4 regions of the Variovorax sp. 160MFSha2.1 genome follow, and region 4 is predicted to be linked to each of the others. Evidence: predicted binding sites of a transcription regulator. Region 4 holds the regulator's gene; each other region holds the start of a gene.
The links. The regulator LexA, encoded in region 4, represses DNA repair genes until DNA is damaged. The targets are predictions, from matches to a motif close to ACTGTATNNNNATACAGT.
Positions count from the first base shown of each region.

Region 1: a site for LexA is predicted at 702-719, ahead of imuA (translesion DNA synthesis-associated protein ImuA). Genes of this name have one in related genera too.
Region 2: a site for LexA is predicted at 1,419-1,436, ahead of recA (recombinase RecA). Genes of this name have one in related genera too.
Region 3: a site for LexA is predicted at 1,131-1,148, ahead of ABL838_RS02660 (ATP-dependent helicase). Genes of this name have one in related genera too.

Region 1 is NZ_CP157624.1:4,054,141-4,056,339, reverse strand. It holds gene ABL838_RS18395 (aldo/keto reductase) at 1-596, opposite strand, end outside; gene imuA (translesion DNA synthesis-associated protein ImuA) at 734-1,540, shown strand; gene ABL838_RS18385 (Y-family DNA polymerase) at 1,509-2,199, shown strand, end outside.
Region 2 is NZ_CP157624.1:6,654,108-6,656,306, forward strand. It holds gene recX (recombination regulator RecX) at 1-209, opposite strand, end outside; gene recA (recombinase RecA) at 252-1,355, opposite strand; gene ABL838_RS30815 (MarR family winged helix-turn-helix transcriptional regulator) at 1,502-1,987, shown strand; gene ABL838_RS30820 (response regulator transcription factor) at 2,060-2,199, shown strand, end outside.
Region 3 is NZ_CP157624.1:602,679-604,877, forward strand. It holds gene corA (magnesium/cobalt transporter CorA) at 1-921, opposite strand, end outside; gene ABL838_RS02660 (ATP-dependent helicase) at 1,162-2,199, shown strand, end outside.
Region 4 is NZ_CP157624.1:3,653,981-3,656,179, reverse strand. It holds gene ABL838_RS16530 (D-2-hydroxyacid dehydrogenase family protein) at 1-123, opposite strand, end outside; gene ABL838_RS16525 (hypothetical protein) at 248-625, opposite strand; gene lexA (transcriptional repressor LexA) at 774-1,457, opposite strand; gene ABL838_RS16515 (asparaginase) at 1,531-2,199, shown strand, end outside.

The sequences.
Region 1 (2,199 bases), 400 kb from region 4:
TCGAGCTTCTCGGCCTTCAGCACCGCCTCGACCTCGCCGTAGGCCGAGGCCGTGTAGTGCGTGACGCCGATGTAGCGCACGCGGCCCTTTTCCTTCCAGCCGCGCAGCGTGGCGAGATGCGTGCGCCAGTCGACGAGGTTGTGCACCTGCATCAGGTCCATGTGCTGCGTGCGCAGCCGCGCGAAGGACTGCTCCATCTGCGCGATGCCGGCCTCGCGGCCCGAGGTCCACACCTTGGTGGCGAGGAAGGGCCTGACCTGCTGCTTCGATGCTGCCAGCAGCTCGCCGGTGGTTTCCTCGGAGCGGCCGTACATCGGCGAGCTGTCGATCACCGTGCCGCCGGCTGCGAAGAGAGCCTCGAGCACGCCGGGCAGGCGCGCGTATTCCTCGGTGCCGGGGCGCTGGTCGAAGCCGATCCAGGTGCCGCAGCCGATCACGGGCAGCGCCTCGCGGGTGGAGGGGATGGGGCGGGTGTTCATGGCTGGCTTGGACTGGGGTTGGGCGAAGGCGGGGAGCGCGGCGCTGGCGCACAGCGCGGCGCCCATGCGCAGCAGTTCGGCGCGGGTGAGGTGGAAAGGAATCGTCGGGGGCTGCATCCGTGGCCAGTATCCGACGATGGGAAAGGCGCAGCTCGCCGCAATGTGAAACGCTCTGTGAAGAAGAAACGGCTTTTCCGGGCTTCTGGTTGTGGCTCATGAAATACTGTATGAAAATACAGTTAACAGTCATCGCCATGGGCCTCCCTTTCCTCGATTCCTTCTCCGCTGCCGCGGGCCGTGGCGTCTGGCATGCCGACGAACTCGGCCTTGCCGACGCGCAGGTCATCGCCACCGGCCATGCCGCGCTCGACGCGGAACTGCCGGGCGGCGGCTGGCCGGTCGGCGCGATGACGGAACTGCTGCTGCCTGCGCCCGAAGCCCATGTCTGGCGGCTGCTGCTGCCCGCGCTGGCGCAGGCGGTGGTCGCGCGGGGCGGGCCGGTGGTGCTGATCGGCGCGCCCTACGAGCCCTGCGGCGCCTCCCTCGCGGCGCAGGGGCTGCCGGTGGAGGCGCTGATGTGGGTGCGCAGCGAGGCCCCGGCCGCGCGGCTGTGGGCCTGCGAACAGGCGCTGCGCTGCGCCGATGTGTCCGCTGTCTTGGCCTGGCTGCCGCAGGCGCGGGTGGGCGAGCTGAGGCGGCTGCAGCTGGCGGCCGCGCAGCACGAGGTGCTGCTCTTCGTGTGCCGGCCCGAGTCGGTGGCGCTGTCGGCATCGCCCGCGCGGCTGCGCATCCAGGCCGACCGCAGCGAAGCCGACGTGTCGCAGATCGAACTGCACATCCTCAAGCGCCGAGGCCCGCCGCTGGCCGCGCCGGTGATGCTGCCGGCGCGCAACGAGCGCATGACCGCGCTGCTGGCCGCCGCCCGGCTGCGGCGCAAGCTGCGCCTGCAGCAGCAGGGTGTGGCCCCTGCGGGCGAGCCGGCAGCCTCGGCCACGGTGGTGCGCATCGACGCATGGAAAGGAGGCCCGGATGCACTGGATCGCCTTGCGGTGGTTGCCTGAAGCCGGTACGACCGACACGCCCGAAGCCCTGGCGGCGATGCCCACGCCCGAGTCCCTGGGCTGGTGGGCCCTGAAGTACACGCCCCACGTCGCCTGGCTCGACGAAGCCCTGATGCTCGAAGTCTCCGCCTGCGAGCGCCTTTGGGGCGGGCGCATGACGCTGATGCGCCTGCTGCTGGCCGACAACCCCGTGCCCGACGCGCGCATGCTGGGCGCACAGGGCGCCACCAGCCTGATCGCGCTGGCGCGGCTGCGCCTGTTCGCCCGCGACGAGAAGCGGCCGAAGGAGATACCCGCCGGCCTGCCGCTGGACACCTTGACCGCCGCCCATGAGCACCTCGACCTGCTCGCGCGCCTGGGTTGCCGCAGCTGGGGCGATGTGGCTGCGCTGCCGCGCGGCGGACTCACGCGGCGCTTCGGCACCGGTCTTCGCGAGGCGCTCGACATCGCTTGGGGCCTGCGCCCCGAAAGCCATTCGTGGCTCACGCTGCCCGACGTGTTCGAGCAGAAGCTGGAGCTGCCGGCGCTGGCCGAGACCGCGCCCGAGCTCATGTGGTCGGCCAATCGGCTGCTGACCTCGCTGCAGTTCTGGCTGCGTGCCCGCCAGCGCGGCGCGCGTGCGCTGGAGTTGCAATGGACGCTCGACCTGCGGCGCCTCA
Region 2 (2,199 bases), 3.0 Mb from region 4:
GAACTGGCCGCGCGCTGGTGCAGCACCGAAGCCACCACGCGCGACTCGCTGATGAAGTCCTTGGCCTCCAGTTCATCGAGCGCCTTCGCCAGCGTGCCGGGCTCTTCCTCGTGCTTCGCCAGCTTGCGCTCCAGCTCTGCGCGCGAATGCTCGCGCTGGCTCAGCAGGCGCAGCGCGCGGCCTTTGAGGGATGGGGCGTCGAATGCCATGCGGGTCGCCGGCGCGGTCCCGGAGAGCCGCGCCCTGACTGGTTACTCGCCCTTCTCTGCCTTGTCGGCCTTGGCCGCCTTCTGCGGCTTCTCGGCGACGTCGTCGGCATCGGCGGCCAGCAGCGGCACGCCCAGCGACTCGCGCACCTTGTTCTCGATCTCGCGCGACAGCGAGGGGTTCTCGCGCAGGAACTCGCGGGCGTTGTCGCGGCCCTGGCCGATCTTCTCGCCGTTGTAGGCGTACCAGGCGCCCGACTTGTCGATGATCTTGGCGTTCACGCCCATGTCGATGATCTCGCCCTCGCGGCTGATGCCTTCGCCGAACAGGATGTCGAACTCGGCCGTCTTGAACGGAGGCGAGACCTTGTTCTTCACCACCTTCACCTTGGTTTCGTTGCCGATGGCCTCGTCGCCCTTCTTGATGGTGCCGATGCGGCGGATGTCCAGGCGCACCGAGGCGTAGAACTTCAGCGCGTTGCCGCCGGTGGTGGTTTCGGGCGAGCCGAACATGACGCCGATCTTCATGCGGATCTGGTTGATGAAGATGACCATGCAGTTGGTCTTCTTGATGGTGGCGGTGAGCTTGCGCAGCGCCTGGCTCATCAGGCGGGCCTGAAGGCCGGGCAGCGAGTCGCCCATCTCGCCTTCGATTTCGGCCTTGGGCGTGAGCGCGGCGACCGAGTCGACCACGATCAGGTCGACGGCGCCCGAGCGCACCAGCGAATCGACGATCTCGAGCGCCTGCTCGCCGGTGTCGGGCTGGCTGATCAGCAGGTCCGACAGGTTCACGCCGAGCTTCTGGGCGTATTGCACGTCGAGGGCGTGTTCGGCGTCGACGAAGGCGCAGGTGCCGGCCTGCTTCTGCATGGCGGCGATGACCTGCAGCGTGAGGGTGGTCTTGCCCGAGGATTCAGGGCCGTAGATTTCGACGACGCGGCCGCGCGGCAGGCCGCCGACGCCCAGGGCGATGTCCAGGCCCAGCGAGCCGGTAGAGACCACCTGGATGTCCTCCAGCGCCTCGCCCTCGCCCAGCCGCATGATGGTGCCCTTGCCGAACTGCTTTTCGATCTGGGCCAGCGCGGCCTGCAGGGCTTTGGCCTTCTCGCTGTTGGCGCCGATGTTCGAACCCTTGACTGCTGCGTCCATGTGAAAAACTCCTTGAAGATCAATGGCTTGTCTGTGACACCATCCATCTGCGTTTAACTACAGGCTGGATGCTTGAACAGTAGTGTAGGGGCTGATTCCTCGGCGTAAACCTGTTTTTTGGTCAGTTTGCTTTACCATTCGGCGCCATGGCCGAAGCCCCCTTCCCCGCCGACCAAGACGCCTGGCGCCAGACCCACCTGGGCCGCCTGCTGGGCCACGCCATGCGCCGCTTCGACGAGCGCGTGCTGGAGCTGATGGCGCACGACGTCGAAGTGCCGCTGGCCCTGTCGAACCTCGCGGCGCGCGCGCAGGTGAGCGCGGCGCACATCCACATCACGCGGCACCTGTCGCGCGAGGGCTCGCGCCTCACCGAACTGGCCGAGCGCGCCGGCATGACCAAGCAGGCGATGGGCGCGCTGGTCGACCAGTGCGAGGCCTGGGGGCTGGTCACGCGCGGGCCCGATCCGCTGGACGCGCGGGCGCGGCGCGTGCTCTTCACCGCCGACGGGCTGGCCTGGCTCGACGCCTTCCGCGGCGCCGTCATGCAGGCCGAGAAGGAGTTCAGGAGCAGCGTGGGCGACGAGATCGCCACCGTGGTAACCATCGGACTCGAAGCCTATACGGCGGGCTAGACTCCTGCGAAGAGACAACCGTGAACGGCGCCCCGAGGACGCCCGACACCTGAAACAGGCCGGAGGTGACGCATGCGGATTCTGATTGCCGAAGACGACCAGGTGCTGGCCGATGCCCTGCTGCGCAGCCTGCGCACCTCGGGCGCGGCGGTCGACCACGTGGCCAACGGCTCGCAGGCCGACACCGCGCTCATGACCCATGACGAGTTCGA
Region 3 (2,199 bases), 3.1 Mb from region 4:
GATGGCGTAGGGATAGCCCATGGCCCAGTCGAGCTCGGGCATGAACTTGAAGTTCATGCCGTAGATACTGGCGATCAGCGTCGGCGGCAGCAGCGCCACGCTGGCCACCGAGAAGATCTTGATGGTCTTGTTCTGGTTGATGTTGATGAAACCGACGGTCGCATCCATCAGGAAGTTGATCTTGTCGAAGAGGAAGGCCGTGTGGTTGTCCAGCGACTCGATGTCGCGCAGGATCTGGCGGGCCTCCTCGAACTGCTCGGCGTTGAGCATCTTGCTGCGCATCATGAAGCTGACGGCGCGGCGCGTGTCCATCACGTTGCGGCGGATGCGCCCGTTCAGGTCTTCCTGCCGCGCGATGGCGCCGAGCACCTCGCCGGCCAGCTCGTCGCTGACGTTGCCCGACAGAACCTTCTTGCTCGCGGCCTCGAGCTCGTCGTAGATGTTCTCCAGCGAGTCGGCCGAGTATTCGGCGTCGGCGTCGAAGAGCTTGAGCATCACTTCCTTGGCGTCCTCGATCAGCCCCGGTGCGCGCCTCGCGCGCATGCGCAGCAGGCGGAACACGGGCACGTCCTCGTCGTGGATCGAGAACAGCACGCCGCGGCTGCGCAGGTCGGTGTTGTGCTGGTTGAGGATGAAGGCCACGCGCACGGCGCGGGGGGCTTCGTCGTCGTCGATCAGGAAGTCGGAGCGGATGTGCAGCTCGCCGTTGTCTTCCTCGTAGAAGCGCGCCGATTCCTCGATGTCCTCGTCCATCGCGTCTTCGGGGATGGACAGGCCGTAGTACTGCTTGATCCAGCGCTTCTCTTCGAGCGTGGGCGACTCGAGGTCGACCCAGATCGGCTGGAATCTGGAGAGCTCTTCGAGGGCCTCGATTTCTTCCTGGACTAGGCGGCCGTTGGCGAGCGTGAAGATGTTGAGCATGGGGCTCACTCCCGGGAATGACTGACTGGACGGTGGGCGAGGGGGAGGGGCGCTTTCAATTCCCCGGCCCGACGTGCGCAGGAAGCGCGAAAAAAGCGTCAGCGAAAGGGAGTTGAAAGCTGCCGAGACGGGGCGGTTTCCATTGGAAAAATCTCCGGTTGCAGCGTGGCGCGATTATGTCACCGGCCACATGTCGGCGAGGTGGCTGGACTGGACGGGCATACAGTAAAGTCACGGTCCATGCAGAGCACTGCGCTTCCCGTTTTTTCCGCCGCGCCGAAGACCCAGGCCGAACGCCTGGCGCAGGCGCTGGCCTCGCTCAACGAGGCGCAGCGCGCGGCGGTGGAGCACGGTGTGGCCGCGGCCACCGCCGGCCCGGACGAACGGCCGCTGCTCGTCATCGCCGGGGCTGGTTCGGGCAAGACCAGCACGCTGGCGCACCGCGTCGCGACCCTCATCGCCGGCGGCGTCGATCCGCAGCGCCTGCTGCTGCTGACCTTCTCGCGCCGCGCCGCGCAGGAAATGGAGCGCCGCGCCGGCCGCGTGCTGGCGCAGGTGCTGGGGCTGAAGTCGGAGGCGCCGCCCGCGCTGCCGTGGGCCGGCACCTTCCACGGCATCGGCGCGCGGCTGCTGCGCGAGTACGCGCCGCAGATCGGGCTCGACGAGAATTTCACCATCCACGACCGCGGCGACGCCGAAGACCTGATGGGGCTGGTGCGCCACGAGCTCGGGCTTTCTTCCACCGTCAACCGCTTCCCGCGCAAGGGCACCTGCCTGTCGATCTACTCGCGCTGCGTGAACACCCGCGCGCCGCTGGCCGACGTGCTCAAGGAAGCCTTTCCCTGGTGCGGCGAATGGGAGGCCGAGCTGAAGAAGCTGTTCGGCGCTTATGTCGAGGCCAAGCAGCGGCAGAACGTGCTCGACTACGACGACCTGCTGCTCTACTGGGCCGAGATGGCGGCCGAGCCCGCGCTGGCCGCGCACATCGGCGCGCGCTTCGACCATGTGCTGGTCGACGAGTACCAGGACACCAACCTGCTGCAGGCGTCGATCCTGCTGGCGCTCAAGCCCGACGGGCGCGGCGTGACGGTGGTGGGGGACGACGCGCAGTCGATCTATTCCTTCCGCGGCGCAACGGTACGCAACATCCTCGACTTTCCCTCGCAGTTCACGCAGCCTGCGCGCGTGGTCACGCTGGAGCGCAACTACCGCTCGACGCAGCCGATCCTCGACGTGTCTAACCGCGTCATCGCGCAGGCCGCCGAGCGGCACGCCAAG
Region 4 (2,199 bases):
CGACAACTGCCCAATGCCTTTGACCGTGTTGGTATAGACCTTGGCCGCGTATGCGTCCAGCTTGGAAGCGCAGCGCAGCTTGCGTACGGCGTCCTGGTAATCGTCGAGGATCACAATGTTCATGGCGTGCCATTGTGCCTCGCAGCATTGGAATGTCGCGCCGGCGAACGTTTGGATACCCGCCCTGCAGCCGCTTGTAGAGCGGTTCGGGCCCCGTACAGGACCCGATGCCGGGCTCAGTGCAGGTTCAATGCAGACGCGTCGAGCGAGGGGCCGCAGCCATGGTTTCGGCGGCTTCCAGAGCGGCCAGGCGGTCGAGTTCGGCGCAGACGTCGGCCATGCGGCCGGAGATCAGCACCCGGTTGCTGTTGCGCTGCTGGCCCTTGCCGTCGACCACGCGGACCACGCGCAGCGGGCGTGCCGCAGCGGCTTTTTCAGAAGGGGCGGTGCCGCCGGTGCGGGCTGCACAGGCGGGGCGCACGGCCACGTAGCGCAGTCCAGCGGAGGACTCTGCGGAATCGAGATGATCCCTGCGATGGGAGGGGCGGCGTGCCGGCATCAGCCGGTTGGCCAGCGATTGCAGCGGCATCCAGATGTCGGCGATGGCGAGGAGGGCGATTCCCATGTGAACTCCAAAAAAGTATGAGGTTGAACACAGGCAGGATTTCTTGAATCGGCCGCGACAGGGTGATGGCGAAGAAGCTTCGCCATACGCCCGCCACCTGTCGCTGCCGGATGGGGTGCTGTTGCTCTGGAAAGCAGGCCGCCGCGGCCTACATCAGCATGGTGTTGCGGATGAGGCCGACCGCGAGGCCTTCGATTTCGAAAGGCTCGCCGGGCTGCACGATGATGGTCGGGTAATCGGGGTTCTCGGCGTGCAGCTCGATGACCTGTTTGTTGCGCTTCAGGCGCTTGACGGTCACTTCGTCGCCCAGGCGCGCGACAACGATCTGGCCGTTGCGTGCTTCCTTGGTGGCCTGCACCGCGAGCAGGTCGCCGTCCATGATGCCGGCGTCGCGCATCGACATGCCGCGCACCTTGAGCAGGTAGTCGGGCTGGCGCTGGAACAGCGTGTTCTCGACGTAGAAGGTCTGGTCGACGTGCTCTTGAGCCAGGATTGGCGAGCCGGCTGCGACACGGCCGATGAGCGGCAGCGCCAGCTGGGCCATGCCGGGCAGCGAGAGGGAGAACTGTCCACCCTCGCGATGGCGCGTTTCGTTGAGCGAGCGCAGCGCGTCGCCCTTGAGGCGGATGCCACGCGAGGTGCCGCTGACCAGCTCGATGACGCCCTTGCGCGCCAGTGCCTGCAGGTGCTCTTCGGCGGCATTGGCCGATTTGAATCCGAGTTCATTGGCGATTTCGGCGCGCGTGGGTGGCGCACCGGTGCGTGCGATGGCGCTCTGGATGAGGTCCAGGATCTGCTGCTGGCGGGCTGTAAGCTTCACGGCGAACTGCATGTGTGGTTCCTTGCGGCACTGGTTGGATATCCAGTGCCTGTATTTTTAACCAGTTTTTAGAAGTTGACAAGCCATGGTCAATTCCTCTTCGCCCGAACTGCCGCGCCGCGTGGTGGTTCTGGGCACCGGCGGCACCATCGCGGGCCGGGCCGCCAGCAGCGGCGACAACATCGGCTACACCGCCGCGCAGGTGGGCGTGGCCGACCTGCTGGGTGGCATCGAGGCACCCGACGGCGTGATGCTGGAGGCCGAGCAGGTGGCTCAGGTCGACAGCAAGGACATGTCCTTCGCCATCTGGCAGCAGTTGGCCCGGCGCTGCGCGCACTGGCTGGCGCAGGCCGATGTGGCGGGTGTGGTGATCACGCACGGCACCGACACGATCGAGGAAACCGCGTTCTTCCTGCATTCTGTGCTGGTGCCGTCCAAGCCCGTCGTGCTGACCTGCGCGATGCGCCCAGCCACTGCGCTGTCGCCGGACGGTCCGCAGAACGTTCGTGATGCGATCAGCGTCGCCGCCTCACGGGGTGCGCACGGAGTCACCGTGGTGTGCGCGGGGGCGATCCATGCCGGCGTCGACATCCAGAAGGTCCATACCTATCGGCTGGACGCCTTTGCTTCGGGCGATGCGGGCCCCGTGGGCTATGTGGAGGAGGGCGAGGTACGCCTTGTCCGGTCGTGGCCGCAAGGCGGAACGCTGCCGGTAGTGAAGCTCTTCGGTGCTACCGAGGTGCAGTGGCCGCGC